2 regions of the Exiguobacterium sp. MH3 genome follow, and region 1 is predicted to be linked to the other one. Evidence: predicted binding sites of a transcription regulator. Region 1 holds the regulator's gene; the other holds the start of a gene.
What was found. Region 1 encodes LexA, which represses DNA repair genes until DNA is damaged. Its sites were predicted from a motif close to CGAACATATGTTCG; they were not measured.
Positions count from the first base shown of each region.

Region 2: the regulator LexA is predicted to act here: its motif matches at 10,685-10,698, upstream of U719_RS16390 (NUMOD4 domain-containing protein).

Region 1 is NC_022794.1:1,103,124-1,114,855, forward strand. It holds gene U719_RS05520 (methionine gamma-lyase family protein) at 1-913, shown strand, start outside; gene U719_RS05525 (MerR family transcriptional regulator) at 1,054-1,452, shown strand; gene glnA (type I glutamate--ammonia ligase) at 1,498-2,844, shown strand; gene U719_RS05535 ((4Fe-4S)-binding protein) at 2,961-3,197, shown strand; gene U719_RS05540 (GNAT family N-acetyltransferase) at 3,172-3,447, shown strand; gene U719_RS05545 (AzlD domain-containing protein) at 3,761-4,087, opposite strand; gene U719_RS05550 (AzlC family ABC transporter permease) at 4,066-4,767, opposite strand; gene dhaK (dihydroxyacetone kinase subunit DhaK) at 4,922-5,890, shown strand; gene dhaL (dihydroxyacetone kinase subunit DhaL) at 5,915-6,517, shown strand; gene dhaM (dihydroxyacetone kinase phosphoryl donor subunit DhaM) at 6,510-6,878, shown strand; gene U719_RS05570 (hypothetical protein) at 6,957-7,277, opposite strand; gene glpK (glycerol kinase GlpK) at 7,353-8,855, opposite strand; gene U719_RS05580 (MIP/aquaporin family protein) at 8,899-9,600, opposite strand; gene U719_RS05585 (metal-binding protein) at 9,787-10,257, opposite strand; gene lexA (transcriptional repressor LexA) at 10,289-10,903, opposite strand; gene U719_RS05595 (hypothetical protein) at 11,112-11,402, shown strand; gene U719_RS05600 (recombinase family protein) at 11,448-11,732, shown strand, end outside.
Region 2 is NC_022794.1:268,575-290,093, forward strand. It holds gene U719_RS01465 (hypothetical protein) at 1-1,272, shown strand, start outside; gene U719_RS16385 (copper resistance CopC family protein) at 1,336-1,863, shown strand; gene U719_RS01475 (copper resistance D family protein) at 1,797-2,849, shown strand; gene U719_RS01480 (acyltransferase family protein) at 2,900-4,693, opposite strand; gene U719_RS01485 (sensor histidine kinase KdpD) at 4,829-6,178, opposite strand; gene U719_RS01490 (response regulator transcription factor) at 6,175-6,864, opposite strand; gene U719_RS01495 (class I SAM-dependent methyltransferase) at 6,842-7,417, opposite strand; gene U719_RS01500 (bifunctional transcriptional activator/DNA repair enzyme AdaA) at 7,580-8,623, shown strand; gene U719_RS01505 (DNA alkylation repair protein) at 8,620-9,666, shown strand; gene U719_RS01510 (GNAT family N-acetyltransferase) at 9,667-10,008, shown strand; gene U719_RS01515 (AAA family ATPase) at 10,047-10,625, opposite strand; gene U719_RS16390 (NUMOD4 domain-containing protein) at 10,758-11,285, shown strand; gene U719_RS01525 (methyl-accepting chemotaxis protein) at 11,334-12,977, opposite strand; gene U719_RS16900 (hypothetical protein) at 13,073-13,249, opposite strand; gene U719_RS01530 (GGDEF domain-containing protein) at 13,395-14,486, shown strand; gene U719_RS01535 (NUDIX domain-containing protein) at 14,534-14,941, opposite strand; gene U719_RS01540 (Type 1 glutamine amidotransferase-like domain-containing protein) at 14,938-15,588, opposite strand; gene U719_RS01545 (methyl-accepting chemotaxis protein) at 15,610-17,688, opposite strand; gene U719_RS01550 (ABC transporter permease) at 17,762-18,793, opposite strand; gene U719_RS01555 (ABC transporter ATP-binding protein) at 18,786-19,466, opposite strand; gene U719_RS01560 (hypothetical protein) at 19,616-19,996, shown strand; gene U719_RS16395 (hypothetical protein) at 19,993-20,355, shown strand; gene U719_RS01570 (hypothetical protein) at 20,345-20,608, shown strand; gene U719_RS01575 (RidA family protein) at 20,642-21,028, opposite strand; gene U719_RS01580 (hypothetical protein) at 21,204-21,519, shown strand, end outside.

The DNA.
Region 1 (11,732 bases):
AGAGATCGTCGGAATTCGTGGTGACGGACGCGGTTCATTAAAGGAACTGGGCGTCCAGTATGATGTCGTCGAGATGAAAAACGCCGAGACGATCGACGTACCGGCCGTTCTCGAACGGATCACACCACAGACGAAGGTCGTCGGGATTCAGCGTTCAAAAGGCTATGCGACGCGACGTAGTCTGCCGGTCAACGAGATCGGAGAAGCGATCGCCATCATAAAAGCTGTCCATCCGCACGTACTGATCTTCGTCGATAACTGCTACGGTGAGTTCGTCGAGACGATCGAACCGACACACGTCGGGGCGGACTTGATGGCAGGATCGTTGATTAAGAACCCGGGTGGTGGACTTGCGAAGACTGGCGGTTATCTCGTCGGTCGGACTGATTTGATTGAACGAGCGTCGTTCCGGATGACGACACCAGGGATTGGCGCCGAAGCCGGTCCATCGTTATCCGCACTTCCGGATATGTACCAAGGCTTCTATATGGCACCACATACGGTGAGCCAAGCGTTGATGGGCGCGATGTTCACGTCGAGCATGCTTGGTCAGTTCGGCTTTGACACGGCACCTCATCATACGGCAGAGCGGACGGATTTGATTCAATCGGTCTCGTTCCATGCGCCAGAGCCGATGATTGCCTTCTGTCAGGCGATTCAAGCCGCTTCACCCGTCAATGCACATGCGTTACCGATTCCGGATTATATGCCGGGCTATGCGGACGATGTCATCATGGCAGCAGGAACATTCGTACAAGGATCATCGATTGAGTTGTCAGCGGATGGTCCGATCCGTGCGCCCTATACCGCATACGTCCAAGGTGGTTTGACGTATAGCCACGTCAAGATTGCCATTATCTCAGCCGTCAATCACTTGATGGAAAAACAATTAATTCCAGAAAAAAACGTTTAATACTAGAATATCTCGTGAAAAGACCTCTGAACGACTTCATGTAAAGTGATTAAAAAAGTTGTGTTAACTTTTCTTACATCGCTTGACAAGTTGCCTGACAGAGGTTTATTCTCATGGAGTAAGGAAAAAGGAGGAACCACATGGCAGACTCATCACGCCAGTCCAAGCCACTATTTCCCATCGGAGTCGTTCAAGAGTTGACCGCGTTATCTGCCCGCCAGATCCGATACTACGAAGAACAAGGACTGATCAAACCGGAGCGGACAGAGACGAAGCGTCGCCTCTATTCGTTCAACGATGTCGATCGTCTGTTGTCGATCAAGGAATACCTGGATCAGGGACTGAATATCGCAGGGATCAAATTGATTTTTGAAAACGATCTCGTCAAACGCGAACGCGTTGCGGAGAGCGTCGTCGAGACGCGCCCGGAACTATCTGACGGCGAATTGTATAAACTCCTGAAAAATGAATTGAAGGAAGCAGGACGACATGGAAAGACGTCGCTCATCCAAGGTGAGCTCGGGCGTTTCTTCAAGTAAGGACCTGTAACCATATAAAAACGAATCGGAGAGGGGATTTGTCACATGACACGTCGCAACATTACACGAGAAGACATTTTGAAAATCGCTAAAGCTGAGGATGTACGCTTCATTCGCTTACAGTTCACAGATATCCTCGGAACGATCAAGAACGTTGAGATTCCAGTAAGCCAATTGGAAAAAGCACTTGATAACAAAATGATGTTCGATGGTTCATCGATCGAAGGATTCGTCCGGATCGAAGAATCAGATATGTATCTCTTCCCAGACTTGAACACATGGGTCGTCTTCCCATGGACAGAAGATGGAACAGGGAAAGTTGCACGTTTAATCTGTGACATCCACAATCCGGATGGCACGCCGTTCGCAGGAGACCCACGTGGTCAGCTCAAACGGGTACTTAAAGAGATGGAAGAGCTCGGTTTCTCATCATTCAACGTTGGACCAGAGCCAGAATTCTTCCTCTTCAAGAAAGATGAAAAAGGTCGTCCGACACTTGAATTGAACGACCAAGGTGGATACTTCGACCTCGCACCAGTCGACCTCGGTGAAAACTGCCGTAAAGAGATCGTCATTGAGCTCGAGAACATGGGCTTTGAAATCGAAGCATCACACCACGAAGTCGCTCCAGGTCAGCACGAAATCGACTTCAAATATGCGGATGCGATCACGACAGCGGATAACATCCAAACGTTCAAACTCGTCGTCAAGACGATTGCTGCGAAGCACAACTTGCACGCGACATTCATGCCAAAACCACTCTTCGGTGTCAACGGATCAGGCATGCACGCGAACATGTCGCTCTTCAAAGGCAACGAGAACGTCTTCTTCGATGAAGGCAACGAAGACATGCAATTGTCGGATGATGCACGTGCCTTCACGGCAGGTATCCTCAAACACGCTCGTGCGTTCACAGCGGTTTGTAACCCGACAGTCAACTCATACAAACGTCTTGTTCCTGGCTACGAAGCACCTTGCTACGTCGCATGGTCAGCACGTAACCGTTCACCACTCGTCCGTGTTCCTGCAGCACGTGGACTCTCGACTCGTATCGAAGTTCGTTCAGTCGACCCAGCAGCGAACCCGTACCTTGCGCTTGCGACATTGCTTGCTTCAGGTCTTGATGGAATCAAGAACAACTTGAAAGCACCGGCTCCAATCGACCGCAACATCTACGTCATGGACAAACCGGAACGCGTTGCAAACGGAATTGATGATCTTCCATCAACACTCAGCCACGCACTCGAAGTCTTGAAAGCGGATGACGTCGTCATGCACGCTCTCGGCGATCACATCGCAGAGCACTTCGTTGAATTGAAAGAAATCGAATGGGATATGTTCCGGACGCAAGTCACGGAATGGGAACGCGATCAGTACATGGTCTTGTTCTAATCCAACTCAAGCACTTTCGGACTTCTGTCCGGAAGTGCTTTTTTCATAGCGCCGACAGGGATTGAGTCAAGGATGTGGAAAGATATAAGAGTACAAAGAAAGGGAGACGATACATCATGAAAAAAGGATATGAAGGCAAAGAAATCACGGTCTATTTTGATTCGGAAGTCTGCATTCACTCTGGTCATTGTGTACGAAGTCTACCAACTGTCTTTGATGTCAAGCGGCGTCCGTGGATTGAAGCGGACGGGGCACCAGTGGACGATGTCATGCGGGTCGTCGACGGTTGTCCGAGCGGCGCCTTATCTTACGAACGGAGGGAAGCAAATGGAGCTGAAACGAGCGGAACGTAAAATCGAAGCCCATCAGGAAGGGGAAGTGATTGGGGAAATCACTTACAGCGATACGAACAACGGCATGTGGATCATTGATCACACATACGTCGATCCCTCGCACCGCAATCAACAGATCGGAGAACAACTCGTTGCCGAGATCGTCAACTGGGCACGAGAAGCAAACGTCAAGCTGTTACCGTTATGTCCGTTTGCGAAAAAAGAGTTTGAACATCAATCCGATTATCAGGACGTACAAGCAAATACGTGAACACAAAAATCTCCTCTAGTCTCTCAAGACCAGATGAGATTTTTTCGAGTCATTGTTTATGATCCCTAACTTTCATTTTGAGAGAAACCATCAGCGTGCCGAAATAGGCGATGACGTACAACACAATCAATCCTTGTTTTAGCAGATAAGGCAGATCCATTTGACTCGCGATTATAAAAATGACGCACAGCAATATCAAATAGGGTATGAACTGCTTATTTGGCATATCAGGACCTCCTTCACTATCCATTTATTTCTATTATAAGGATAACACAAGAGATGCATCGAAATAGGCTAAAGATGAATGACTTGCTTATAGATACAATCGTAGAAACGCCATCGTGACAACACCAGTCACGACCGTCCAGGATAAACTTTTACTGAAAATCGCGACCGCCATGGTCGGGAGTGCGGCGAAGACATGAAGCGTCGAAACCGTCGGAAACGCCTCATCTTGAGCGATGAGAAGATTTTGAAAGAAAAGGGCACCGAGCAGGCAGACCGGAATGAACGAGAGCCATTCTGTTACGAGGCGCGGTAACGTTAGTCCATGAAGGACGAGAAACGGTAAGACGCGTGGAATCCAAGTGACGAGTCCACAAGCTAAAAAAAGAGCGATTAATTCCGGGCGGATTTCCATCGTGTGATCACGACTCCTATACTTGCACCACCGAGCGTCGCGCAAAGAACGGCGACTTCTGGAGAAAAGTAGCGCATGGTTATGTAAAGCAATAGTAAGACAATCAGTAGGAGGCAACTATTCACGGCAATACGGGAACGTTCCCCTTCAAACTGTAAGTACAATAAGCCGATGAACATCGCTGTCAGGGCAAAATCGAGACCGAAGCGCTCGGGATCAGGGAACCAGCTGCCGACAAGGGCGCCGAGAACGGTTGCGACGATCCAGCTGAAGTAAGCAGTCAGATTCAAGCCATGCATGAAGGACGGGGAGAGCTTCCCTTTTTGCGCAGTGTTCATCGCGACAGCGAACGACTCATCCGTCAGTAGCGTTCCGGTACCGAGGCGGTCGCGGAGATGACGTGTCTCGACATGTGGCGCAAGCGTCAGACTCATTAACAAGTGCCTGAGATTGACGATGAACGTCGTCAGAATGATGGCAGAAGCAGGACCATTTAATAGTAAGAGACTCGTGATGATGAACTGAGCGGCGCCGGCATAGATGAAGACGGACATGAATCCGACTTCAAGAGGGGATAAGCCGGAGGCACGACCGACGATCCCAGCTGAAAAACCGATGCCGATATATCCGAGGACAGTGGGTAGACAGGCACGGACGCCTGCTTGAAAGGCTGATGACATTCGATTCCTCCTCTTTTTTAAGAGCATAGCACTCATGCGGAATATCGTCACCAACTGGTCAATATTTTCATCATTTTTTTCGACATATTCGACTTGATTTGGTGGTAAAGAGTAAGTGGTACGGCAAAATCAGTTAGGTAAAGGAGCGTTTTTCATGCACAAATTAATGAAAGATTCAAACCGGTTCGTTTCAGACATGGTCGACGGACTCGTACTAGCTCACCCTGATTTGTATAAAAAGGTCGAAGGAGTCAATGTCGTCGCGCGAAAAGTACCGCTTGATGGAAAAGTCGGTCTTGTCTCTGGTGGAGGAAGTGGTCATGAACCAGCGCACGCTGGATTCGTGGGGGACGGTATGCTTGCTGCGGCTGTTTGTGGGGAAGTCTTCACGTCACCGACACCGGACATGGTGCTCGAAGGTATCAAGGCAGCCCATGGTGGAAAAGGTGTCCTCCTTGTCGTCAAGAACTACTCCGGTGATGTCATGAACTTCGATATGGCGAAGGAACTCGCTGAACTCGAGGACATCGAAGTCGACACGGTCGTTGTCAATGATGACATCGCGATCAAAAAGGAAGAGGATCGTCGTGGTGTCGCGGGAACGGTCTTCGTCCATAAGATTGCCGGAGCTGCAGCTGCAGAAGGGAAATCACTGAGTGAAGTCAAAGCAGTCGCGGAAAAAGTCATCCAGGGCGTTCGTTCGATCGGAATGGCACTCTCACCATGTTACATGCCAGAGAGCGGCAAGCCGGGCTTTGAGTTGCACGATGACGAGATGGAGATCGGAATTGGCATCCATGGTGAAAAAGGACTTGAACGAAAAGCAGTCGCTTCCGTTGATGCGATCGTTAAAGAGTTGCTCGATCGTCTGACAAAAGAAGTACCAGACAAAAAAGTCGCAGTCATGGTGAATGGGATGGGTGGAACACCAGAATCCGAACTGTATATCACATATAAATATGTCGCGGAAGAACTTCAGGCACACGGTTACGAGATTGCCCGTTCGTTCGTTGGAAACTATATGACGTCGCTCGAGATGCACGGATTCTCAATCACGCTCTTACCAGTAGATGATGAACTGCTTGGGTATCTCGATGCAGAAACGAAAGCGATTGGATTCTAATTTAGATAAACGGGGTGTACAAAGATGAAGTTGACGACGGAACAGTTACGAAGCGCGCTCATCAAAGCAGCGGAACAGATTGACCAGCACAAGGATGAATTGACGGACCTTGACCGGGAAATCGGTGACGGGGACCACGGGATCAATATGTCACGTGGCTTCCAAGCAGTCCAAAAGACGTTAGAAGAACACGGCGAGTATGAGGACTTAGGAGCTTTATCGAAAGAGGTCGGGATGACGCTGATCAAGACGGTCGGTGGGGCATCCGGTCCTTTGTACGGCACGGCATTCGTTAAGTTCGCTGGTGCGTTCAAAGGAAAAACAGAAGTCGAAGGTGCAGAACTCGCGGATGCTTTCCATGAAGCGACGGAAGGCATCAAATCGCGTGGGAAATCGGAATTCGGTCAAAAGACGATGGTCGATATTTGGACACCGTTCCAAGAGGCGCTCTCGCAAGACGGGGATTTGAAAGCGGCAATCGATCAAGCGCTTGCTGATACGAAAGCGCGTATCGCAACGAAAGGGCGTGCGTCTTATTTCGGTGAAGCGACGGAAGGCGTCCAGGACCCAGGTAGTCTATCAAGTGCGTTGTTACTTGGCGAAATCGCGGAGGTGCTTCATGGTTAATCTTGTACTCGTTTCCCATAGTGAAAAGCTTGCGACTGGACTAAAGGAACTGTTGGCAGAGATGGCACCGGATACGCCAGTCTTAATAGCAGCAGGTCTTGAGGACGGTAGCATTGGAACGGACGCGACGCGAATCGAAGAAACACTAAATACACTGGACGATGATGGAGTCGTTTTAACGGATATCGGTTCTGCGACGATGAACACGGAACTGGCCCTTGAACTATATAGTGGCGAACGGACGGTTCGGTTTATCGACGCACCACTCGTCGAAGGTGCGTTTTTAGCGGCAGTCTTAAGTGGTCAGTCGAAATCCGTTGATGAGATTGAAGATGGATTGAAAAAAGAGTTTAGCAAATAAGTAGTAAATGCCCCTTTGCGAGTAGGCGAAGGGGCATTTTTTCTATTCGTATTAAAACTTAGATGAGTGTTTCATGAATCAAAACGACTGAAGCCATTTTGCTAACCACTCTCTAGGCAAACTAATTGTAGATAAATCAATGGTCTGTAATTCATTTAGAGAATAACTGTTAGCAAGATAAAGATCCCATTGTGCATCAATATCGTTTACTACTTCAGTCGCTTGCTCACTTAACGGATAGCTCCTACGTCCGTCGGTTGCAATATGATAAAGATCGTTCTGGTACACGTTTGTCATGTATCGATAACACCAATCTGCTAGTTTTTCATGCGTGATGTTGCCATCCAGCGCGGCCTGAATGTGTTCTTTTAGCTGTTGATCAGAATAAGTAGAATTCATGACACACCTCTCGCTATATTTTTTATAAGATATCAAAAACCCGGTCTCTCTGAAAAAGGGACCGGGTCAATTGTTTTATTTTGATGGTTTGAAGACCATTGTCGCTTCCACCGCTTTTTGCCATCCAGCATAGCGTTGCTCACGATCGTCTTCTTTCATCTCTGGTTTGAACTGGTGATCCAGCTTCCATTGTTGTTTGATTTCCGCTTTATCTTTCCAGTAACCAACAGCTAATCCAGCAAGGTAAGCTGCACCGAGTGCTGTCGTTTCGTTAATTTGCGGACGATCGACAGGAACGCCGAGAATGTCCGATTGGAACTGCATCAAGAAGTTGTTGGCTACAGCACCACCGTCGACACGAAGTGTCTTCAGTTCGATCCCAGAATCTTGTTCCATCGCTGTTAACACGTCGCGTGTTTGGTAAGCGAGTGATTCAAGCGTTGCCCGAACGAAGTGCTCCTTATCTGTTCCGCGTGTTAATCCGAAGATTGCCCCGCGAACATCTGAATCCCAGTACGGCGCACCAAGACCAACGAAGGCAGGTACGACATAAACACCGTCTGTCGAGTCAACTTTCGTTGCGTAACCTTCTGAATCTTTCGCATTTTTCAGCATCCGGAGTCCATCACGGAGCCACTGGATCGCAGAACCAGCGACGAAGATCGAACCTTCCAGCGCATATTCGACTTTTCCATCGACACCCCAAGCGATCGTCGTCAAGAGTCCATGATCAGAAGAAACAGCTTTCTCACCTGTGTTCATGAGCATGAAGCAACCTGTTCCGTATGTGTTTTTCCCTTCACCCGCTTCGAAGCACGTTTGACCGAAGAGTGCAGCTTGTTGGTCACCCGCAATACCAGCGATTGGCACTTCGTAACCGAAGAAGTGATACGGTACCGTTTTGTCGTAGACTTCACTCGACTGACGAACTTCTGGCAACATCGAAGCAGGAACACCGAGGATATCGAGTAATTCTTCATCCCATTTTTGTTCGTAGATGTTGTACATCAATGTTCGTGAAGCGTTCGTGTAGTCCGTGATGTGCGTTTTTCCACCAGACAGTTTCCAAACGAGCCACGTATCGATCGTACCGAAGAGCAATTCACCGTTTTCCGCTTGCTCCCGCGCACCTTCGACATTATCAAGGATCCATTTGACTTTCGTTCCAGAGAAGTAGGCATCAATCAGAAGTCCTGTTTTATCGCGGAACTTCTGGTTCAAACCTTGTTCTTTTAAATCGTCACAGATACCAGACGTTTGACGCGATTGCCAAACGAGTGCGTGATAGACCGGTTTACCTGTTTCTTTGTTCCAGACGACCGTCGTTTCGCGTTGGTTCGTAATGCCGATTCCGGCGATTTGCTCAGGTTTGATATCTGCTGTTCCGAGTGCTTCGGCCATGACGGCAAGAATCGAACCCCAGATTTCGTTTGCATCATGCTCGACCCAGCCTGGTTGTGGGAAGTACTGTTTGAATTCCCGTTGTGCCGAATTGACGATTTTCCCATCGTGATCGAAGATGATCGCACGTGAGCTTGTCGTACCTTGGTCGAGTGCTAGGATATACTTGTTTTCCATTTCGAAATCCCCCTTGAGCGGTATGTGTTAGTGAGACGTGATCTTAGTAGATCAATTGATAGATGAACACGGCAATCGCTCCACCGATGATTGGACCAACGACAGGAATCCATGAATAGCCCCAGTCAGATGAACCTTTATTCGGAATCGGTAGGATAGCGTGCGCGATACGCGGTCCAAGGTCACGAGCCGGGTTGATGGCATACCCTGTTGTACCACCGAGCGAGAGACCGATGACGACGACGAGTAAACCGACGATGAGTGGTTTTAAGCCATCTCCGAACGTTGTTAAACCAAGTGCCAAGATACCGAAGACGAGAACAAATGTCCCGATGATCTCAGAAATCAAGTTCGACGGCGTATGACGAATCGCTGGACCTGTTGCGAACACACCGAGTTTTGCAGCTTGATCATCAGTCGCTTCAAAATGTTTCATGTAATGAAGCCAAACGAGAATGGCGCCGATGAAAGCTCCGACAAGTTGTCCGGCAATGTAGATCGGAACGTCTGCCCACGGTAGGTCAGAGTTCAAAGCAAGTGCGATTGTCAATGCGGGGTTCAAGTGTGCTCCACTTTCAGCAGCGACGAATGCTGCTGTCATGACGGCAAGACCCCAAGCGAACGTGATGACGATCCATCCGCTGTTTTCCGATTTCGTCTTTTTCAAGACGACACCGGCGACGACTCCATCCCCGAGCAGGATGAGGATCATCGTACCGATCATTTCTAGTACAAAGTTATTCATGCAAAAACCCTCCCTTTGGATTAAAGCAGATAATGGCCTTTCTACTTTAAATTACTCCGATTTGAGAACGTTTTCAATACATATAATTGAAATATAGGAATGGAAATTTTTTATTTTGATGTTTAAAAATACGAAAAAGTGGATAAGAAAACACCTCTTCCTGCCTGCAAGCAAGCAAAAGAGGTGTTACCGACGACGTTTTTTTCTTTTTTTAGGTCGAAACCAACTGCTGGAATAATCTAGTAGGATATGAATCGTACTCGCCACCATGATGCCAACGATGAATGCAGGCAAGGAAGCAAACCACGAATCAATCGTAGCGGAATCAAGAACCTGAAAATATAGACTTATAAATAGTAGGGGAATCAGAATCGCAGCACTATAAAGAAGCCGAATGATGTCTCCGATGATCAGTCCATGCGACCAGATCGATCGGTGAGGCATGATCTTGACATACGGCATCCAAAGAACTCGAAATGGTCCAAAGCGATAATACGGTTCTGACTTTAAATCGAGGTCGGGTGACAACCAAAGGGTACCGACAGCGATACCGATGGCAGTCGGTAACCAATCGGTTTGTTGCGTTGCGACCGAATACGCAACGTAACCCGTCAGTGCGACGGTATTGACGGTATCATGTACATTTCCTGATGGCATGAAAAAAGACCAGTCGTAACTGGTCCCTCCGTCAATGAATCGTCCGATACACGCCGATTACCTTACCAAGAATGGAGACATTATCGAAATACATCGGATCCATCGAGTCATTTTCTGGTTGTAGACGTACCTGTTGATCTTCTAAGAAGAACCGTTTCACCGTCGCTTCGCTATCTTCGGTCATAGCTACGACGATTTCTCCGTTTTCTGCTGTGTTTTGTTGGCGCACGATGACACGATCGCCGTCAAGAATACCTGCGTTAATCATCGATTCACCATCGATCGTCAACATGAAGACCGTCTCGTTCCCTACATAATGTGCAGGGAGTGGGAACTGTTCTTCGATGTTTTCAATCGCTGTAATCGGAAGACCTGCTGTGACTTTCCCGATGACGGGAACATGGACGATGGCTTCCGTGATTTCTTCAGGCTTATCAAGCAATATCTCAATCGCACGTGGTTTCGTCGGGTCACGGCGAATCATTCCCCGTTTCTCGAGTCGATCCAAATGACCGTGTACCGTCGAGCTAGACGCGAGTCCGACTGCTTCTCCGATTTCACGAACTGATGGTGGATACCCCTTCAGTTTCACTTCAGAGACGATGTAGTCGAGAATCTCTTGTTGGCGCTTAGACATTTTCCGCATACGAATTGCCACCTCTTTCTGGATTGAAGTTTGAAATGTAAGAATATATGTTTCTAGATTCACTATAACATAGAACAAATGAGCGTACAAACAATTGTTCGACATTTTGTGTTGACCGAACACGGGTTCTGTGTTTATTATGAGTTATGCGAACAATTGTTCCGCGAACATTTATTCTAACTCATTCATTTCATATTTGGAGGGATTCATGATGATTCATACGATTCGTACTCATGCTTTTTCAATTCTCTTCTATGCATTAAGTATTGCCTTCGTGATCTTTTTACTCACACCGCGCCCGGATGAAAAAGTGGCGCAACTAATGACTGCTTCCGTTACGGTCGATGAGAACGCTACAGTTGAACAAATCGCTGAAGTCTACAATGACGGTTCGATGTCAGATGAAGAATACGTCAACTGGTTGATTAAAAATAATGATGTCGAGACAAAACACGTCATCTCAAAAAGCAAAATCGTTGTACCAATCGCACAACAATGACAAAATGGAAAAGTTGTGAAAGAACGAACAGGGATGTGAGGTACGATGAAGGTCGTGATTTATTGTCGGGTGTCGACCGAAAAAGAAGCACAAGATAGTTCGATTGAACGCCAACGGATGGAACTTTCGAAGGTCGCGTCTCAAAAGGGTTTTGATGTCGTGGATGTCGTCTCTGAAAAAGAGAGTGGATATGACGTCGATCGGGAAGGGATGCTGACGGTTCTTGATCATGTGACACGTGATGCGGTAGATGCGGTCCTCGTAACGGATGACACACGGATTGGTCGAGGGAATGCGAAAATCGCTATTTTGCACACGTTTAAGAAGCAC
Region 2 (21,519 bases), 830 kb from region 1:
ATGTCTCACAGTTCAGGAAAAGTCTCCCTCGATGTCTCATCTCCAGCATCGGATTTACGAGCGACACTCGATCAAATTCTATCTGAACACGCGTATCTCGCAGTCGTTGCGATGCAAAAAGGAATTGATGGTAAAGAAGATTTTGAGCAGGCAGCCGGTGCCTTGAATCAAAACACGGATGATTTAGCGGCAGCTGTTGGTTCCGTCTACGGGGAAGAAGCAGGCGCTGCCTTCAAAGAAATCTGGGCGAGCCATATCGGTTACTTCGTCGATTACGTCAAAGCAACTGGTGCCAAGGACGAAGACGCGAAACAAAAAGCATTGAAAGAGCTTGATGAGTATCGTGTCGAACAGGCTGCGTTCCTCGATAAAGCAACGGAAGGACGTCTGAAGGCAGCGGATCTCGAAGCAGGACTAAAAGTCCATATCACGCAACTGTTAACATCGTTTGATAGCTACGTTGCTGGTGATTATGATGCTGCCTACAGTAATCTACGTAAAGCAATCGAGCATATGTATATGGTGGGAGAAGGGTTATCTGGTGCGATCGTCGATCAGTACCCAGATAAATTCAAAAATACGAAAGTTGATACACCAGCAGCTGATCTTCGTGCCGGACTGAACCGAAACTTCTCTGAACACGCGGCGCTTGCAGTGCTCGCGATGCAAAAAGGAATTGACGGAGCAAAAGACTTTGACGCTGCGGCCGGTGCCTTGAATCAAAATACGGATGACCTGACAGCTTCGATTGGCTCTGTTTATGGTAGTGAAGCAGCGCAACAATTCAAGAAGATTTGGTCGAGCCACATCGGCTACTTCGTTGACTATGTCAAAGCAACAGGTGCGAAAGATGATCAAGCACGCGACATGGCTGTGAAGGAACTTGATGAGTACCGTGTTGAACAGGCAGCATTCCTCGATGCAGCAACAGAAGGACGTTTGAAAGCGAAAGATTTGGAAGAAGGATTAAAGGTTCACATTGACCAACTCTTGCTTGCTTTCAATAGCTATAATGAAAAAGATTACGACAAAACGTACCCAGCGATTCGTGAAGCGTACGCGCATATGTACGGTGTAGGGGAAGGGACTGCGACAGCAATCGTCGATCAGTTCCCAGATAAATTCAAAGGTGCACCATCAGGAATGCCGAACACTGGTCTCGGTGGTATGCAAGAAAAAGCATCGACGACAGGTATCGTCTGGTCACTGCTTGGTATCGCAGCAGCATCGATCCTTGGATTCTTCGCACTCCGTCGTCGCCCGCAACAATAAAGGACGACCCGCTGGTGACAGCGGGTTTTCTTGTACACATCAAGCAGAAAGGAGGTAAACGACATGCGCATTATCCGATTTGCCCTTCTGTTCCTCATTTGTCTGTTGCCCATATCGGTCGAAGCACACACGAGTTTAAAAAGCTCGAATCCGGCAGATGGATCGGCATTATCTGAACCCGTCGATCGGATCCGCTTGACGTTCAGTGAGGCTGTTGAAAAAACGAGCACCTTACGTGTAGTAGACGCGAATGGAGTTGAACAAGCCCTTGCGAAACCACTTATCATCGGAAATGAACTGAGTGCTGTCGTCTCAGAGCCTTTAACGGAAGGGAAATACACGATCAAGTGGGCGTCGATTTCAGATGATGGTCATCCCGTGAAAGGAACGATCCGTTTTACGGTACTGGGTGCGGCAAAAGCTGAAACAAGCACTGTAGAAAAGGCTGAGCCGATGGAAAAAAAAGCAGCAGTCGTTCCTGAAGCAGAGCCTGTTTCAAAAGGACTCGTTCCGACACTGCTCCCATGGATCGTCGGGGGACTGTTAATCAGTATCGTCATCCTTCTCGTGTTACGTCGTCGTTCGACATGAGTGCGTTTCTAGGAGAACTACTCGTCTATATGGGTGGAGCGCTTTGGATGGGCTATTTGGTATTATGCTTCATCCCAACGAAACGAAAACCGCTATTAATGGACGGTACGTCGTGGGCGGTAGCGGGACTCGGGATGCTCGTTCTTGGAACGAGCATCCCGGTCTTTGGTGCCGTTCGTTTTCTACTTTCGACGCAAACGATGACAGAGGCTCTTCGAACAGGATTACTGGAGTTGCATATCGGTCGGATGTTTCTTGTCGTTTACTTCTCTGCTTTACTCCTATTGATCGTATTCGCATGGCAAAAGCGACGATCCATCCTGCTCGCACTCTTGACGATCCCGTTATGGATTGGCATCGCAGGAACGAGTCACGCGGCGGCCAAATACGGTGCGCTCGGGTGGACGCTTCAGTTTAGTCACTTCTTATGTGTGACAGCTTGGATCGGTGTCGTGTTTTGGGTAGCCATCGGTGCTCGCTCGACCGTTCATTGGTCTGCCTTTTTAAGTTGGTTCAGTCCGTTTGCCCGGATCGCCTTTACGGGTGTCATCCTGTCAGGGCTGTTACTGATGCAACTGGCGATTCCGCTTGAACGTTATCCGAATCTCTGGGGCGTGCCATACGGTCAAGCGTTGTTGCTGAAGCACCTTTTATTGTTACCGCTTTTGTTCTATGCTTTCTGTAATGGCACGCTTGTTCGGCGTCGGTTGCGTTTTGACTCAACGTACGATCCGCGTCCGTTACTCCGGATGGAGAGTATCATTTTAGTATTGCTGTTCATGGCGAGTGCTTCACTCAGCCGTCTCGAACAACCGACGCTAGGGCAACTACCGACCGGTGATCCAGTGGGGAATGGATGGGTTTTGATGATGGGGATTGCAACCTTACCACTGCTTTTACTCGGATATCGTCGGCATGCAGTGGGTATCTTGCTGAGTTTATTCAGCGTCAGTTTGATTTATCTTGGGTTGCTAGCGACAGGATGAGTATAAAAAACAAGGTAGCGGATCGTTCCGCTACCTTGTTTGACGTGGTCTTATTTCGTTGAAACAGCGCAATTCGTTGCTTTCGCAAGAATCTTCGAATAGGCACGTGCGCCCTTGATATTCAAATGGACACCATCTGCTTCGAAGTAAGATGGATGTTTGACGGCAACAGCATGCCAGTCGATCAGTTCGACTCGCTTCCGTTTCGATGCCTCGCGTAACATCTGATTGACCTCTGCTTCCCACGGACGCGGGACGCGTGCAGTGACCAGATAGACGTGATCGGCATTTGCGAATTGATCGAGCAAACTGTTCAACTGATCCTTTCGGAAGCTACCGTTCGTTCCGAGGTGGAGAATGACTTGGCGTCCATGTCGATTATACGCGGCATACTGCTCACTCAGCGGAATCGCTTCTCGCAGCTGACGACCGAGTTTTGCATCAATCGTCAATTGCTTGAGCGTACTGCCGAGATAATCTTCGACACCGAGTAAGACCGAGTCCCCGATCGCAAGCGTCGGTCGACAGATTTTTCGCTGATCGGGCTTTGCTTTTGGTGTCGTCGGTTTCAGGATTGGCTTCGGTTTTTCTTTTGGTGCCGCTACCTTATGAAAGGCAGGTTCTGGCTTTGGCGTATCGGAGACAGCAAGAATCGATAAGTTACCGATGAAGCTGACGATGAGAATCGTCAACACGGCAACACTCGTCCACTGCATCGTTGAAAACTGACGTAACTGCCGCGGATGTAACGACAGACGTTCTAAATAACCGGATAGTCCGTGCTGACGAATCGGACGTTCGATAAAGCGATACGATGCTTCGGTTAACGCAATCAGCACGACGACGATCAATACGGTCCGAAGTAATGAGAACGTGCCGATTTGCTCGACTGGCGTCATCAGTGTGATGACGGGAAAATGCCACAGATATAGACCGTACGATCGTTTACCGATCGCAACAAGTGCTGGATGCGCAAACCATCGACTCCAAATCGACGCCGGATGAGCAATTGTAGCAATTATTAGTGCAGCAAGGACGGCGACAAGGAAAAAACCACCCCGGTATAAGAAGCTTCCGAACTCACTTGTGACAATCATCAATATAAGCAAGAGTGGCAAAGTAACGGCACCTATTTGATTCAGTAACCGGACACCACGTTTTGGGATATCGAGCTTAAAGCGGGTTGGTTGCCACGCGAAAGCGAGTAGACTCCCAATCAATAGGGCGAATAACCGAGTATCCGTGCCATAGTAGACACGACTTGGATCTTCACCAGGTGTGAACTGAATCGCCATCGCAAGCACGGATGCACCGATCGCAACGCCCATCAATTGCAGGAACAAGCGACGATTTTTCATTCCGAACCAAAGTAAGATCGGGAATAGCAGGTAGAACTGCTCCTCGATTGCGAGCGACCAAAGGTTTTGAATCGGTGATGGCTTACCGAACGACTCGAAATAGGAGACGTCATGGAAGATATACCACCAGTTCGTCCCGTAAATGAGCGCAAAGGCACTATCTTGGCGAACCGTATGCAACAGTTCGCGTTCAAAGATGGTTACGTACCCGAGAACGAGTAACAGCATGACGAATAGGGCCGGGAACAGGCGACGGAAGCGATGAATCCAAAATCGTTTCAAATCGAGGCGTCCGGTCGTCTGCCACTCGCGTAACAAGAGACCGGTAATCAGATAACCGGATAGGACGAAAAAGAGATCAACACCGAGGAAACCACCGGAGAAGAATGAAACCGACAGATGGTAGAGAATGACAGATAGAACAGCGAAGGCACGTAAGCCATCAAGCCCTGGCATATATGTAATCGAACGAGACGAGGATTTCATAAGACACGAACAACTCCTTTAAAACGACAACTAATTTCTAACAGTCTTTAGTGTATCGAATTCCAATTTCAAAGAAGTGTCTAAGAAGTAACAACCTGACCAAAAAAGCACCCGATGCGCACATCGGATGCAGGCTTATGAAATATGTGGAAAACGACAGGTCACGATGAAGCGGTTGTCTTGTGAAGTCAACGCGACGTTCCCCGCATGACGCGCCATGATTTGCTGAACAATCGACAGACCGATGCCGGAGCCACCAGACGAGCGGGAAGCATCGGACGTCCCGAACGGTGTTAGCCATTCGTTTAGTTCCTCTAGCGTATAAGTCGATTCAATCGCATTTGAACAGATCAGCTGGATACCTTCTGCGTCGTCGTTGATGGTAATCCGAAGATCACCGGTCCCGTGAAGCGTCGCATTGCGAATCAAATTCTCAAGCAAGCGCCGTAAGAGCATCGGATCGGCGAAGAGAGTCGCGTGTGCAGAACCATTGACAGTAGAAGAAGTGCCAGGAAACAGTTCCAGGACTTGTTCCGTCAGTGTGACGAGATCAAGCGATGTCCGTTCGACTGGATAATCGGTGTTCGATAATTTAGCGAGCGTGAACAATTCGTCGATCCGGGAAGCGAGCGTTTCTGACTGTCGGGTGACAATCGCTAGAAGCTCCGTCCGTTCCGTCGCGGATAACGTCTCGTGTTTTTCGGTTAGCCACTGGATGAAGCCTTGGATTGAGGTCAACGGAGTCCGTAGGTCGTGCGACAGACTCGTGATCAATCGCAACTGCTCGACGAACCGCTCCTGGTCGCGTACGCGTAAGGTGCGGAGTTCCTGTTCGATTCGTTCGATCGATTGGGCGAACAACTTGAATTCCTTCGGTCCTTTGACGGGAGGTAACGGTTCCGTTGGCGCTGGTTCGACCGTCAACCGCTCAAGCCGTCGCTCGAGTTCGCGGAACAAACCAGCGATCCAACGTGTTAAAAGCAGTAAAAAGACGATGAACAAGACGACTTGTAAGATGAAGAAGGCGTTCGAATTACCGACTTGATATTCATTGAGTGTTGGTTTATCGGACTGAACAGTCAAAAAATAGCCAGGCTCACGGGTTCCAAGATTGATCGCTTCGATATGGTGCAATGTCCTAACCTTTCCTGTGTCTGATGGCTCCCGCTCGGTTGGTGTTTGCTCAGCAAGCAGTCGGCTCGGTGTTAAGTCTTTTGGATACTTGTCGGAAGCGCTGACCAGACGACCATTGGCATCGTATACTGCCCACTCATAGGGCCCGGTCGGTATTTGTCCATTTTGATAACGTATAATGTCCTCTTTAACAGCGCTCACCGTGTCTTCTTCCGTCGTGTAGTAGTAACGGGGAACCGTTTTTCCACCAAGCGGCAATTGACTCGCCAGCAACCAGGCAAGTGCCGTACTCAAAAATGCAGCGAGCAGCAACAAGACGAGCATCCAAACAGTTAGTTTGATCCGTCTCATGGCTCAACCTTATAACCAACGCCCCAGACCGTCTGGAGGTGGCGCGGTTCTTTCGGGACATCCTCAATCTTGTCGCGGAGCTTATGGATCAGGACCATGACAGCGTTCGACGCGGAACCAAGTGCTTCCTCCTGCCAAACTCGTTCATACAGGTCTTCAGCCGAGAAGACACGACGGGGGTGACTCAAAAAGAGCGCCAGGCAATCAAATTCACGGCGTGTCAGGGCGAGCGGTACATCGTATTTAAAGATGACGCGTTCGTCTTCTTTGAGTGTGAACGGACCGACCTGAATCGCTGAAGCAGTAGTCGGGACATGATACTGACTGACGCGGCGTAACAGCGCCTTGACGCGGGCGACGACTTCAAGCGGATTGAACGGTTTACCGATGTAATCGTCCGCCCCGAAGGTCAAACCTTGAATTTTATCCATGTCTTCGCGTTTCGCTGTCAGCATCAAGACGGGTAACGTGTGACCGGCAGCGCGCGCAGCTTGAACGGTCGAGAAGCCATCGCGAACGGGCATCATCACGTCGAGTAACATCGCATCAACTGGACGCGTTGCAAGAGTCGCTAACGCTTCCTCACCATTTTCGGCTTCGAGGATCTCGTACCCTTCATTGGTTAAATACAGTCGAAGCAATTGACGGATGTCTGCTTCATCGTCAACGATCAAGAGCGTGGGCATGTGTAGATTCCTCCTGTTGTACCCCCTCGAAAACATAAGCCGGGGGCAGATTGTAGAGCGTGTGCGAATAACTGTGTTCTTGGAAATAGTCCCGGAACATCTTGAACTGGAACCGGGTGTATTGAAAGGCGATGAAGTGACCGCCTGGTCGTAGTAACGTTTGGAATTGTGCCAATAAGTCATGCCGCAACGCTGCCGGGAACGAGGCGAACGGGAGACCACTGACGATGACGTCGATCTGTCCGCTCCATGAATCGGATAATCCTTGAACGTCACCAATGAAGAGAGTGACATTCGTTTCTTGAGCTAGCAACTGCTCGAGTGCCGGGCGGAACGTTTCGCTCCGTTCACAAATCAAGAGATGTGTCTCCGGTGAACGAGCGGCCAGTAAAGCTTTGGTGATCGCTCCGTCACCCGCTCCGACTTCAAGAATTTGGCGTGGACGATCGGCGACGGCGCGTCGTGCCATCATTTCAGCCAGACGTGGACTGCTCGGTGCGACGGCTCCGACACGGAGTGGTGCGTGAAGTGCTTCTTTTAAGAAATCAAACATGAAAACCCTACTTTCCGTTGAGTATATCATGTAGTATGCACATCGTCCCTTTCGAAAACAGGACGATGTTTCTTAAGTGAATCTTAAACATATCAATGCCTGATTTTCGGCGACATGATGACCGGACAAGCCGGTATACTAAGGACAAAGGAGGGGAAGGCGATGGAACATCACACGTATTATGAAGCGCTCGTTCGCCGGGACGCGACGTACGAAGGAACGTTTTTTGTTGGTGTCAAGACGACCGGCATCTTTTGCCGTCCGACGTGTCCGGCACGAAAACCGAAAGCAGAGAACTGTGAGTTTTTTGAGACGGCGCAAGAGGCATTACTTGCCTCTTATCGACCGTGCCGTCGTTGTCATCCGCTTGCTTATCCCGGCGATCATGGTACGATTCAACGCTTGATCGAAGCGGTCGAGGCAGAACCAGACAAACGATTCAAGGAAGCCGATTTTCGAGCACTTGGTCTCGATGAATCAACGGCACGCCGCCAGTTCAAGAAACGCTTCGGAATGACGTTCGTCGCGTATGCTCGGGCACGACGGATGGGGCTTGCGATGAAGGAGATCCGGACCGGTAAGCCGATCATCGAAGGGCAGTTGGCTGGAGGTTATGAATCGAGTAGTGGTTTTCGTGAGGCGTCAGCACGGATTCTCGGGCAGGCACCGTCGCGCTTTGACGGGCAGGTCTTACGCGCGAAATGGCTTGATACACCACTCGGTTCGATGCTGGCGATTGCTGACGATCAACTCTTACATCTGCTCGAGTTCGTCGACCGACGTGGACTGGAGCGGGAAATCGAACAATTACGTCAAAAAGCGCGCGCTGTCATCGTTCCCGGGGAATCACAGGTCTTTGGACAAATTGAAGCGGAGCTCCGTCGTTACTTCAAAGGAGAGCCGGTATCGTTTCAAACACCTTTGATGCGATACGGGACGCCATTTCAACGCCGCGTCTGGGAAGAACTCGAACGGATTCCGAGTGGGGAGACGATCTCGTACCAAGAGCTGGCGATCCGGATCGGTCAACCGACCGCTGTTCGTGCCGTCGCACGAGCGAATGGAGCGAACCAACTGGCAATCGTCATTCCGTGCCACCGGGTCATTCGGACGAATGGAGATTTAGGTGGATACGCGGGTGGACTCGCACGCAAGGAAACATTGCTCAAACTGGAGCGCACACAGAGAGGACTGGATGAAGGATGAGTTTGATTAAAGATGTGTTTTCACCGAGTTGGCTCGACCGCTTAGGAGCAGCGGTCGATGTATCAGATTTTCGAAGACGAGTCGAACAGAGGGACTGGGAAGAACTCGCGTTTAAACAACGCGTCCGTCGTGTGGCGAAGACACTAGAGACGATCTTGCCAGCGTTTCCGGATGCAGCGGGGGAGCTAGAGCGACTCGCACCGCAGTTTACCGGGCTACCGGGGATCGTTTTTCCGGAGTACGTCGAACGAACGGCAGACCTTTCTGACTGGTCGCTTGCATTAGAGACACTCGCCAAGTTGACGTCACATTCGACGTCGGAGTTCGCCGTTCGGCGTTTTCTACTTGTCGATCAGGAACGATATCTCGACCAGGCACTCAAATGGACAACATCAGATGATGAACATGTCCGGCGCTTAGCGTCTGAAGGAACACGCCCTCGTCTGCCGTGGGGACAAGCGATTCCGCGTTTGATTGCTGATCCGCGTCCAGCATTACCGATTCTTGACGCCTTACTACAGGATCCGTCACTCTACGTCCGAAAAAGTGTCGCCAATCACTTGAACGATATTTCAAAGACACATCCGGAATACCTGATCGAGCGAATCGAACGTCACTTAGGAACAGATCCGAATACAGACTGGATTTTACGTCACGCTTCCCGGACGTTACTGAAGCGCGGAAATCCAGAAGTATTACAGTTGTTCGGACACGTCACGCAAGGTGAGGTCGAGGTGACGGACTTGGTCGTCTCACCAGTGACGATTGGTCAAGAGTTACAGTTTTCGTTTCAAGTAAACAGTTCCGTCGAGCAACGTCTGCGTCTTGAATACGCGATCGATTACGTCAAACAACGCGGAACGAGTCGGAAGGTGTTTCAACTGCGGGAGCGGGAAGTCAAAGGTGTCTTACAAGTCGAACGACGCCAATCGTTTCGGAACATGACGACGCGTGTCCATTATCCCGGAACACATACATTGACAATTTTGATTAACGGAGAGGCTTACGCGACAGCAACGTTCGAGGTCGAGGAGGAGAGCTGAATGCAAGGGAGACATCCGGATTTTACGACGTCACGCCTGTTTGTCGAAGCAACGGATGACGAATCGGGTTGTAAGTGGACGTTGCACGCGTTACGTGAGAAAACAATCGTCGGAACGATTACCTTCACATGGAATGGATCGACCGGAAACTTACGTTATACAACGACGGATGAGAAAGATCAGCGCGGATACATCACAGAAGCGTTGACGTCGATTCTATCATATCTCGCGCGGACGTTATTACTGACGCGTGTCTACGGCGAAGCAGGCAGTGAGACAGTCTGGCGTCGAAACGGATTTCAGTTGCAGGCGAATCGATATGCACGCGAACTCCATCACTAAAGCCCCGTCTGCTTAAGCAGGACGGGGCTCGTTTGTGCTTAGACCGTTGTTTTGGACCAGTTGAAATGGTTGCAAATCGCTTCAGCGCTTTCGCGTGCACTTAATTGTTCCGTATCAAGGAAGAGATAGTTGACGTCCGGTAGTTCGCCCGGCAGCGAACGTGTCCGGTATCCGTCCGCCGTCTCACGTAAGTCTTGTTCAGAAGCAGCGAGGTCACGCTTCGTTACTTTGTGTGTCAATCGGTTTTCGGTCGTGTTGCGGTGAAGACGGGTTGCGACCGGCGCATCCAGTTCAACGATATAGACGTCAGCACCCGCTTGTTCGAATAATTCGACTGTCTCTTCAATGAACTCGAGACCACCGCCTTCGACACCGAATAGACAGAGGAATGTAAACAGCACACCTTCGAGCGAACTGTTCGCCATTTCCTTGAACATCTCGCGCCGGATCGTATCCTTTAGGCGATGGTGTGCAGGTTCAGAGAAATCAAAATAAGGCAATAACAGATCGATTGTCTGATGGTTATGGAAGACTTTCATCTCCGTCAATCGTTCGATTTCCTGACCGATCGTCATCTTTCCGACCGCTTGGGGACCAAGTAACAAGACAAATTTCATAGATGAACCTCATTTCCTTTTTCTGCTAAGAATAGCACATTCCGACGAGTGACATCACTAGAACGTTTGTTCGTAATTTGATATAATTCAAGTATGAAGTCCCGTCGTGTCCTTGTCTGAAGGAGGACAATCATGCAAGAACAATGGAAAGCCGTCATCGGCTATGTAGGTATATATGAAGTCTCATCGTTTGGTCGCGTAAGATCGCTCGACCGAACGATCGTAACGTGTCGCGGTGTCCAGCAACGCCGAAAAGGTGTCTTGCTCCGTCCACGGCTCAATCGGGAAGGGTACCGGAAAGTCACGCTTTATCAACGTGGTCGAGGAGAACGTGTCCAGGTCGGTGTACTTGTTGCACAAGCTTTTCTGACGACAGATGTTACAGAGGCGCAACTCGTCCGGCGCAATGGTAAACGGGCTGACGATCAGTTGTCGAACTTAGACGTCTTGCCTTCAATCGATCAGCAGTATACTGAACTGCTGGGTGAATTTGATCTCTTGTTAGGTCAACATGTGACGCTGTCGCCATTTCAGATTCGAACGATTCGCACGCAGTATGAGAAAGGGAAAACGATTCGTCAATTGGCAGAGCAGTATCAGGTGACGGAGAACCGGATCCGCAACATTATCGATAAAAAGGAAGCACGTTATATCGGCTGAAAATAGAGGAAAGGAGCGCTTACCAGAGATGGGAGGCGCTCCTTTGATTTAAGACGGCGATTCACTCGAGCGAACGGTCTGTTGCAACGAACTGATCCGTGACTCGAGTACCGCACTATGTGTCTTCAGTTCCGTCTGTTGAGTGACGTGGTGTTGCATCTGTTCCCCAAGCACCTGGCTGTAAGAAGAGAGCTCCGACATCAACTGCTGAACGGACTGCAGATGTTCCTGCATGTTCGACTGAACATCTGCGACGATTTGACGTTGGTGTTCCACGGTACCCAGTGTCGTTTCGATCGTCGTCGCTTCAGTCAGCATCTGTTGCAAGTGTGCCGTTGCCGTCTCGAGCTGTTGCGATGTTGAGAGAAAACGTTCCGTCATCTGCACGATGGCATGTTCGACTTGATCGAGTCCCGCCGTCCATGTCTGATTGACTTGACGGATGTGATCTGTACTCGTTCGGATATCGATTGCGAGTTTTTCGACTTCCTTGGCAACGACGATAAAGCCACGACCGGCTTCTCCAGCACGGGTTGCCTCAATCAGCGCGTTCAGCGACAAGCGGCGCGTCTCTTCAGCAACGCGCTGAATGTGCGAGATTGAGGTCTCCATCTGTTGCTGTAGGTGTGAGGTCTGTTGCAAAATCTGCTCTGTCGTCGCGGATTGTTCCTTCAGTAACTGGCTTTCCTCTTGTAAGGTCTCAAGTGTCGTGTGATTCGTCTGAACAGTCTGTTGAAAACGGGTTACGGCATGTTGGCTGTTGAGAAGTGTCGTTTGCATCTCACTTAACGCATCGTGCCCTTGAGCGGTCAAACGTGTCGAGGCGACGATTGTCTGATCCATTTGCGACGATTGCGCAAGTAAAGAACCGGCGACTTCATCGACGGCTTGGACTGATTGATCCATCGCGGATAAGCGCGAAGAAAAGTGGGGTTGGACGGATTCGAGTTCCTGACTCGCTTGTTGCATCTCAGCCGTTAAATCTCCGATCTGTTGCATCAACTGATTGTATTGAAACGTCAGCTGTTGTAACTCAAAGGTCGTCGTCTTGAGTGTTAATGGACGATACGATCGCTTCGCATGCGCTTCTTCAATCTGTAAGGAGAGTTTCGATAGTGGGGCGAGTTGTCTTCTAATTCGTGAGCGAATCAAGAGGCTGATACTGACAAGCGTAATCAAACTGACCCAGACGAGTGTCCAAGCTAAATCTCGAGCAGGGGCGATTAATTTATCGCGATCAGTCGTCAGCAAGATGACGTCATCGAGTTCCGGAATCGTCATTGCGACAAGAAACTGGTCTTGATTCGAAAAAGCATATGTACGGGCTGTTTTTAAGTGCTGTAGTAGTTGTTTTCGTTTTGCCGGTTCGAGTGTTAGCGGTCGGAACGCCTCACTCGTTTTCAGGCTTTGAAAGCGAATCGAATAGTCGTCACGTGATAAGTCGGTTCGCTGTTGCTGTTGCAATCGTTTGATGGCACGCGAGCGGTCTGTGGTGTCATCCGGATACGCAAGAAACGTTGCCCGGACATTCGCGTCGAACATCGTTAACTCACGCATCAGCCGTTCCTCAGTTGCTGCGACGGATTGTTGATACGATGCGTAAACGCTTAGACCGCTGATCACAATCAGTCCGATGGCAACGATCGGAATCAGCCATCCATTTAGTTGTTGTGCTAATAATCGTTTTTTCATAAGCATAAAAAACATCTCCTCCCGTGTACCTATCGGAAGGAGGGGTCGCAACATGTATGAAGGTGTTGTACGGCTTGTGTAAAGGTCTTGTGAATCTAGTTCACGTAAATCGGTAGGACAGTCGCAAGGTGTGTCATAAGTGCTTGTGTCTCTTCTTTTGGTTCGGATGTGACGTAAATGATCAACGCAGCAGCAACGATGACGAAGATAGCGATAACGAGAATAATGAAGAATGGCATCTTACTTTTTCGTTTTTCAGCTTGACGGTCCATAAAAGATTCCCCCTTAATGATGTAGACGATAGACATATTTGTTTGATTCCCTCTCCTCTTGTTTGAAAACCTTGGAAAAAGAGGGGAATGTGTAATTTGGAGGGAATAGAGTAAACATCTGAAATGGAATGAGGAGGATGTCGTCGTGCTTACGTTGCTTAATTCATTGTTGTTGAACTTCTCACTGTTGATTGCGACATTGCTGTTTGCGTTTTTACCGCTACGACGGATCGAGAGAATTTCGCCCAACTCCTCCTTACAAGTCCGACTCGTGATTGGTTGTATCGCTGGTGTGATTGGTGCGCTGTTGATCTTTAACAGTATCTCCTATGACGTTGCAAAGATTGATTTGCGTCTTGTTGCGCTCGTCACGGCGTACTTTTACGGCGGATTAGTCAGCGGTAGCATCACGATGCTATTCATCATCGGCGCCCGATTTGCGGTGACACCAGCTGGTGAATACCAAGGACTGATTCTGACGACCTTGATCTGTGTCGCGTTACTCGTGACAGCGACGATTTATCGACGGTTCGCTGCTCAACGGATGAAGGATTATCTCGTGTTGCTTGGAACAGGGATCGCATACAGCTTACCGGCGCTCTATTTATTAACGAACACGTTCGAGCGGTTTTTAGAGATTGCGCTCGTCTATATCATCGTCATCATGATTGGTGGCTACGTCACCTATCGTTTCTTACAGGAATTAAGGAAGCACTTTTTGTTCGTCCACACACAACAGGAACTGGCTTTAACGGATGGGCTGACGCAACTGGGAAACCGCCGGAAGCTAGATGAAACGTTAGCCGAGTACGCTCAGAACGGAACAGTCTTCTCCGTCCTCATTCTCGATCTCGATCATTTTAAATCAATCAATGATACATACGGACACGAAGGGGGTGACGTCGTTTTACGACAACTCAGCCATCTCTTGCAATCGTATTGTCCAGAACAGGGCGTCGTCGGTCGGTACGGTGGTGAAGAGTTTGTCTTACTGTTGCCGGACGTACCACTTCGACAAGCGGAACGACTGGGGGAACGGATTCGATCTGCCTGCGCCGATCAACACTTCGTTTATAAAGAGCACCCCGTTTTTCATGTCACGTTATCGCTAGGTGCCGCTTCATCCGATCAAGCATCGACTGTATTTGAGACCGTCCAGAAAGCCGACTTAGCATTGTATGAAGCCAAACAAACTGGCCGAAATCGTGTTGTCTGTTATCGAGATCCTTTACTGTAAATATAAACTGCCCCGCTCGACCAACTGGTCAGGCGGGGCAGCTGTGTTTAGCGATGCAATAACGAAAATACATCATGGCGTTTAAAATCAGCCAAAATGTTCGGGGCAATTAACTGACGAATTGTTGTTTCGTCCGCCCAGAGATAAGCGTCGTGTTCCACTGATAATTGAACGTCTGTCTGATTCGTCGAACAGATGTACATCAAGAGAATGATTTGCCGATCGGGATGCGTCAGGAAGCTCGAGGCATAGAGGAGACGCTCTTGGGTAACCGTCAACTGTGTCTCTTCTTTTATCTCGCGAACGAGACTATCGACTGGCAATTCACCGAAGTCGATCTTGCCACCCGGACATTCCCACGTGCCGCCACCGAAGTCAGCAGCAGCCCGGCGGACGATCAGAAGACGTTGCTCGTGAATGATGATGCCTTTGACGGCAGGAACGATTGCTGTCATTTGACGGGACTCCGCGACAATATGACGGGATCGATTCCTTCTGTTTCGACGAGGTGCTGATCGCGTAGATAGATCCCACTCTCGTCAGCAAGTCCGAAAGCACGGTCTGCACTTTCTTCCGTAAACGATTGCACGAGATGGGCAGCTTCGCCCCACGTCTCGTAATGGACACAGACGACCGCGTCGTTCAGTAAGGCAAGACCAGGCAAGCGAAGACGTCGATTGTCGCGTTGGTCGATCTCCGGAATGATACACCGTTCGGGCGAAACGAGGGCACCAGCTGAAAAACCGACGACCGGAACACCATCTGCGAAACGCGACTGAATGATGTCACCGATCGGTGTACCGACCAAGTATTGCTGATACAATTCGGTCTCGCCACCGGAGATGATGATGCCTTGACACTGTTTCAGTTGCGCGAGTTGTCCGTCTGTTGGTGCGTCAGATAGTGGCAGATGGACGAAAGACGAAATGCCATCTTCCTGTAACGGCTTCGTATAGATCGAGGCGTAACGCGTCCAGTCCTTACCGGTTCGTGGAACGTATAGAATCGCGACCGGTCCACCGTTCGTTAATGTAGCAAATCGTGTTCGTAAGTTCGGTGTAAAAGGAGGACCGCCTCCAAAGAGGAATAAGTGAGTCGGCATGAGGCATGTCTCCTTTCAAGTTTAATCCAGTGTATAGCGGTTGATCGTCTCGTGCAACTCACGGGAGAGCGTATAAATCTCTTCCGTCAGCGTATGGACGACATCCATTCGTTCGCTGAAAGCGAGTGATTGCTCGGATGCATGTTGGTTGTCTTGAGCGCTGGCGATGATTCCGGCACGCAGCTGTTCGGCTTGTGCGACGAGGTGGGAAGCGGTCGATAAGACATCCCGGTTCGTTTCCGAAAGGGCGGCCATATCAACAGTGACACCTTTTGACTGGGTGACGATCGAATCAAACGATTGCGTCGCTTCCGTGACGCGAACGACACCGTCTTGAACGGCAACGGTTCCGCGTGCCATGGCGTCTTCGAGTTGTTTTGTCTCCAGTTGGATCGAATCGATTGTTTCCTGGACGCGAACCATTGACTGTTTCGATTGGTTGGCAAGATTCTGAATCTCGCGTGCGACGACAACGAATCCTTTGCCTTGTTCCCCGGCACGTGCGGCTTCGATCGAAGCGTTTAATGAGAGAAGATTCGTTTCGTTAGCGATCGATTCGATGATGCTGATGATCTCTAAGATATTCTCGGAAGCGATTTGGACGCGACGTGATTTATCGGCAGCCTCATCAATCGCATTTTGAATCGATTGCATCTGTTCCGTGACGGCATGGAGATCCGAACGTCCGGTCGTTGCAAGATTTTCTGAACGACTAGCGCTATCGACGACGAGAGCCGACGTTTGCGCGTTCTGCTCGATTGTTGCCGTCAAGGATTGTAAGGACGCTGTATGCCCGTCGAACGCGCCAGACTGTTGCTGGGCGGTTGCGGCAATTCCAGTCATTGCTGTTGCCATCTCTTTTGTTCCGTGTCCGGTCTCTTCGGCTTCAACGACGAGCTCAGCGAGAGAGTCATCAATCGTCCGTGACATTGCATCGACTCGCTGTACCAAATTGATTAAAGAGAGGCGCATTGTCTCGAATAAACGGGAGAGCTGTCCAATCTCATCACGTGACGTCGCAACGACCGGTTGTGATAAATCGTGTTCGGCAATCGCGCCCGCACTATGCAGTAACGCGCGAATTGGTCGGACGAGCGTGCGTGTGAAGAGGATCGCAGCAAGTGCTACCAAAGCAATTAACGCCACTAACGCAATCAATAGCTTTTGGACGAAATCAGATAAAGAAGCAAACACTTCTTCCGTATGGACTTCTGTGATCAGTCCCCAGTTGAGACCAGCGATTTTTAGTGGTGTGAAGGACGTCACGACTTCATGACCATCGGTGTCCGTTGTTTCTGTCGTTTTCGTCTGACCGGCAATGACTTGTTTGACTGGCGTCGATTGAATGCGTTTTTCGCCGACTTCGGTCTGTTTCGTTGCCCGGAAATCAGACCGTAGACGTTGATCGGCACCAACGAGATACGATTCACCGGTCTTACCGAGACCAGCCGTTGTTTTCATGATTTTATTAATTTTATTTCCGTCGAGCTGGAGCGCAAGCACCCCGCGTGGTTGCTTCGTCTTTGGGTCAACATAAGGGATCGCAAAGAAGGCAGCGGGAGCTTGTGATGGTTCGTAATACGCATAATCGGCGATGACGCCTGTTTGTTGTGTTAAGGCGTCCTGATACGCTTTTCCGAGCCCTGACGATTTGAGATCACCGGTGACGACATTCTGACCGAGATCCGGTTCTTTGAACGCCGTATAGACGACATTTCCGTCCGAGTCAATGAAGAAGACATCATAGAAGCCGAACTGCTCGATATATTGATTGAAGTAGGTATCGAATTTTTTGGCTTCTTGCTGATACGAATCATTCGTAAGTCCACCATCTGCAAACTGTTTCGTCAGCGGTGCGAAGGCTTGCTGGACTTGTTCGTTCTCTGCTAATGCTTCGAGGTTCAAAAATTTCTCATCGATATGTTGTGTGACAGTCGCTTTTTTGGCATCACGAATCGCCTCAAGTTTCGCGTAAGCTTCGTCCGTTAAGGCACTCTTCGTTTCAACATACAAAAACGAACCGATCAAGACGATCGGTACGATTGCAAGACCGAGGAAAGCGAGTAACATTTTCGGATACAGACCCCACTTCATACGCATACACTCCGTTCGTTTTAGATTACCTTTAGTGTACGAAAGGAACACGAGAAGAGATATTGGATTTCCATATCTTTTAAATGACTTTATTTTCCGTAGAAGCTGTAATACGAGAGTCAACGAGCCGATAGAAGCGCTGCTTTCTAAACCACAGGGCGTGTTGTTTTACTTCTTGATACAGGACGAACAGAACGAAGGCGATGACAAGACCACGTCCAATCCATGGTAAGACGAGAAGGCCATAGTTCATCGCAGCAAACAGCTGAAGTAAGAAACGACGTTTACTCGAATCCCGCAGATACGTGATCAGCGGGAGTTGCTGATGCGTCTGATTGAATAATCGCAGATGAAGGAACGGACGCTTTCGATGCGACGATTTTGGTAAGGCACCGTTCAATTCAAGGACGGTCGCCGATAAACTCGACTGTCGTTTCGTCGATAGCAGGATGTCCTCCGTTAATCCGTCCTCGCGCCGTGACCAGCGCCGGACATGAAGGGATCCGAGCAACAACACACACAGTGCGACGACGAAGAGGACAGGGTGCGGTTGCAGCCAAAGCAGGAGTAACAGAGTGATGCGTCCGGTTGCCAGGACGAGGTGACCACTCCATTTTCGCAAGAATCGTTGCCCGGATAACCGGTACGTCCAGAAGCTAAAGAACGGTTGAAGTAAAGCGAGCGTGAGACTAGTCAGCAGTACTGTGATGTTGGACTGATCAAACCGAAGGAGATGTAACGGAAAGCAGAATAGTTGTAAGCCGGCAGTCAATAGAAAAATCCGCACGAAGTGATACCGAACGGAATACCACTTCATTCGAACGATCGCTCCAGGAACCGGTTTGAAGAAGAGGCGATCTGCGGGTTCGAACCAAGCGTAAAAGGCGGGCAGGAATCCAAACAGAATCCATCCGAGTAAAATCCAAGCGACCGGAACCGTTTGAACCCAGTCCGCTTGACCACTTAAGATTTGAATCGTTTCATAGATAATAAACAGCCCGACCGGAACGACGAGATACAGCAAGATTGTCCAGTCGAAGACTTCTCGAAAGAAGCGACGTTGTTCCGCGTGCCGTCGACGGATCCGTTGCTTCAAAAAGGTTTCAATCATGCTCGAGCACCATCGCTTCCATGATGTCGAACAAGCGAGCGCCGGGTTGACCAGAGGCTTCACCGATTTGAGCGAGTGTTCCTTGATGTTTGATGCGCCCCTGATCAATCCAGACGAAGTCGTCACACAGACGTTCTGCGGAATCAAGGACATGGGTGACGAGCAGAATCGCCACGCCACGCGTTCGTTCTGTTTCGAGTAAGTGCAACAAGCGAATCGTCGCGACCGCGTCAAGACCAACGAACGGTTCATCGATGATCAAGCAGTCCGCGCGTTGCATCAAGGCACAGACGAGCATCACCTTCTGTTTCATTCCTTTAGAGAAAGAAGAGACATAGTCATTTGTGACAGCATGCAGTTCAAACGTCTTTAAGAGTCGTTCTGTATAGGCATGATCCGTCTCGTGGAGCGAAGCGACCAGCTCAAGGTGCTCGGCGAGCGTCAAATATTCGTAATAGGTCGGCTGTTCCGGAATATAGGCGAGTGAGATGGGTAAATCGATCTCTCCTTCGACCCACGGTAGCGTTCCAAACATCGCTTGAATCGTCGTACTTTTTCCCGCACCGTTCGTACCAATCAAACCGGTGATGGTTCCAGGCTGTAAGGTAAACTCAATCTCTTGTAAGACAGGCTGACCGACGTCATAACCTGCTTGCTGAATGGATACATGCATAGTAAACATCTCCTTTTACTCCATCTACTGATAGAAGAAGAAAAATGTTTCACAGCAACAGAAATCAGCAGAACCATAGTAAAAAATGTAACAGGTTAAAAATAACAAATGGGCTATAATGGAAATATCAATTTTAGAGGATGATCACGATGCAAACAGTCGAACGAATTTATTACCGGGAGTCCGGCATGGGAAAAGGACAAACGTTTTGGTGGAACCGTGCAAGTCAAACGGTTCGAGCAGAAGATGAAGAAAATCGATTGACAGCACCTGGAGAACGCATACTGACACAAGACGATCTAGCGTTCATGGATACGTGGATGAGTAAGTATGATCTAGTAGCGTGGGGGACGTATCCTGAGTCAGTACATGAGATGCTAGACGGGACGGATTGGACGCTTGAAGTAACAACGAATAACCAAACCGTCTGTATCAGCAAGTCAAATGTCTATCCACCTGGATGGAGAAACATCCGTGACGCGTTGTATCATTTTTTCATATCACAAGCGAGTCAGGAGGGGCAGCGATGAAACGAACATGGTTGTATGTGATTCCCTTTGCTTGGTTTGGACCCTATTTTGATTGGAAAGAAGGTTCACTTCTAGGCTATGCCTTATTTTTGTTTGGACTCGGTGCTCTATCGTATTCACTTGCGCGGAGTGGGAAACCGAAATATATCGTCATCGGCAATCTAGTTTCGTTTGCGATTTCATACGGGATCGCGCTCAGCGCAGGGAAAGGATATGGTGAAGGGTACTTCAATCCATTGACGGTCAGTCAACTGGTGATCGGAGTAAGTATCTTGAATCTGGTTGTACAAATACCGATCGTGATGCATGCGATTCGAAACAAAGTGATGAAAAAGGAGTTAGAAGGACATGACGGATGAGAGCCAACAATTACTTGATGTAATTCAACGAATCCTAGAACGGCAATCGCCACTCGACTTAGTTGATATCTACCAGCGCGTCAGACAAACAGAACATTTGGATCTATCACGGTTTACATCAGAAGCAGGACTCGAGGCACGCGTTCGGAAATTGATCTACCTACATGCGAGTGAGTGTAAATTGTACCGGGGAGAGCAGGACCTCTTTTACAGCGAGACGGGAAAAGGAACAGGCCGCTGGGGATTGCGATAAAAAACGCTACGCAACGAGTGCGTAGCGATCAGATCACACGAGTCCTAAGATCTCGACTTCAACTAATGCACCTTTTGGTAGTTCCTTCACCGCGATACAAGACCGAGCTGGGAAGTGATTGTGCGGTGCGAAGTAATCGGAGTAAATCGTATTAAAAGCAGCGAAGTGTTCCATGTTCGTTAAGTAGCATGTCGTCTTGACGACGCGGTCAGGTGTCAGTCCTGCCTCTTTCAGGATGGCATCGACGTTTCGCATGACTTGTTCTGTCTGCTCTGTGATTCCGCCTGGTACGAGTTCACCTGTTGCCGGATCAATCGGGATTTGACCGGAAGCATAGAGTGTGCCGTTCGCGATAAAGCCTTGCGAATAAGGACCGATCGCAGCGGGAGCGTTAGAAGTTTCGATTTTCAAAAATGACATGTCGTTATTTCTCTCCATTCTTATAATAATTTTTACTCTAAAGTAAATTAAAAGATATAACTTAAAATCACTTTTATTATAATTATTAACAATACAATATGAATAAAAAACCATAAATGATATAATTTATTAGGGAAGTTGTTACAAATAATTATGTGATTAAGGAGAAATTATAATGCAAAATCAGGTCAATCCTTTTGTTTCATTTATGCATCAATATGATTTAACTACAGCAGACTACTCTAAAATCTTTGATGAACACACTAAGAAAATTGAATACAGCATCGATACAAATGTTAATAAGAAAATTATTGAGGAGCTTTCAACATCTCCTCGCTCTATCATCATAACAGGTAATGCTGGAGATGGAAAAACCAGAATTTGTAGAAACGTATATGATCAATTAGTTGAAGAAGAATTTAAGGGGTGGCCAGAATCTGGTATAGCAGAAATTTCATATAAAAATTATAAAATTCGAATAATAAAAGACT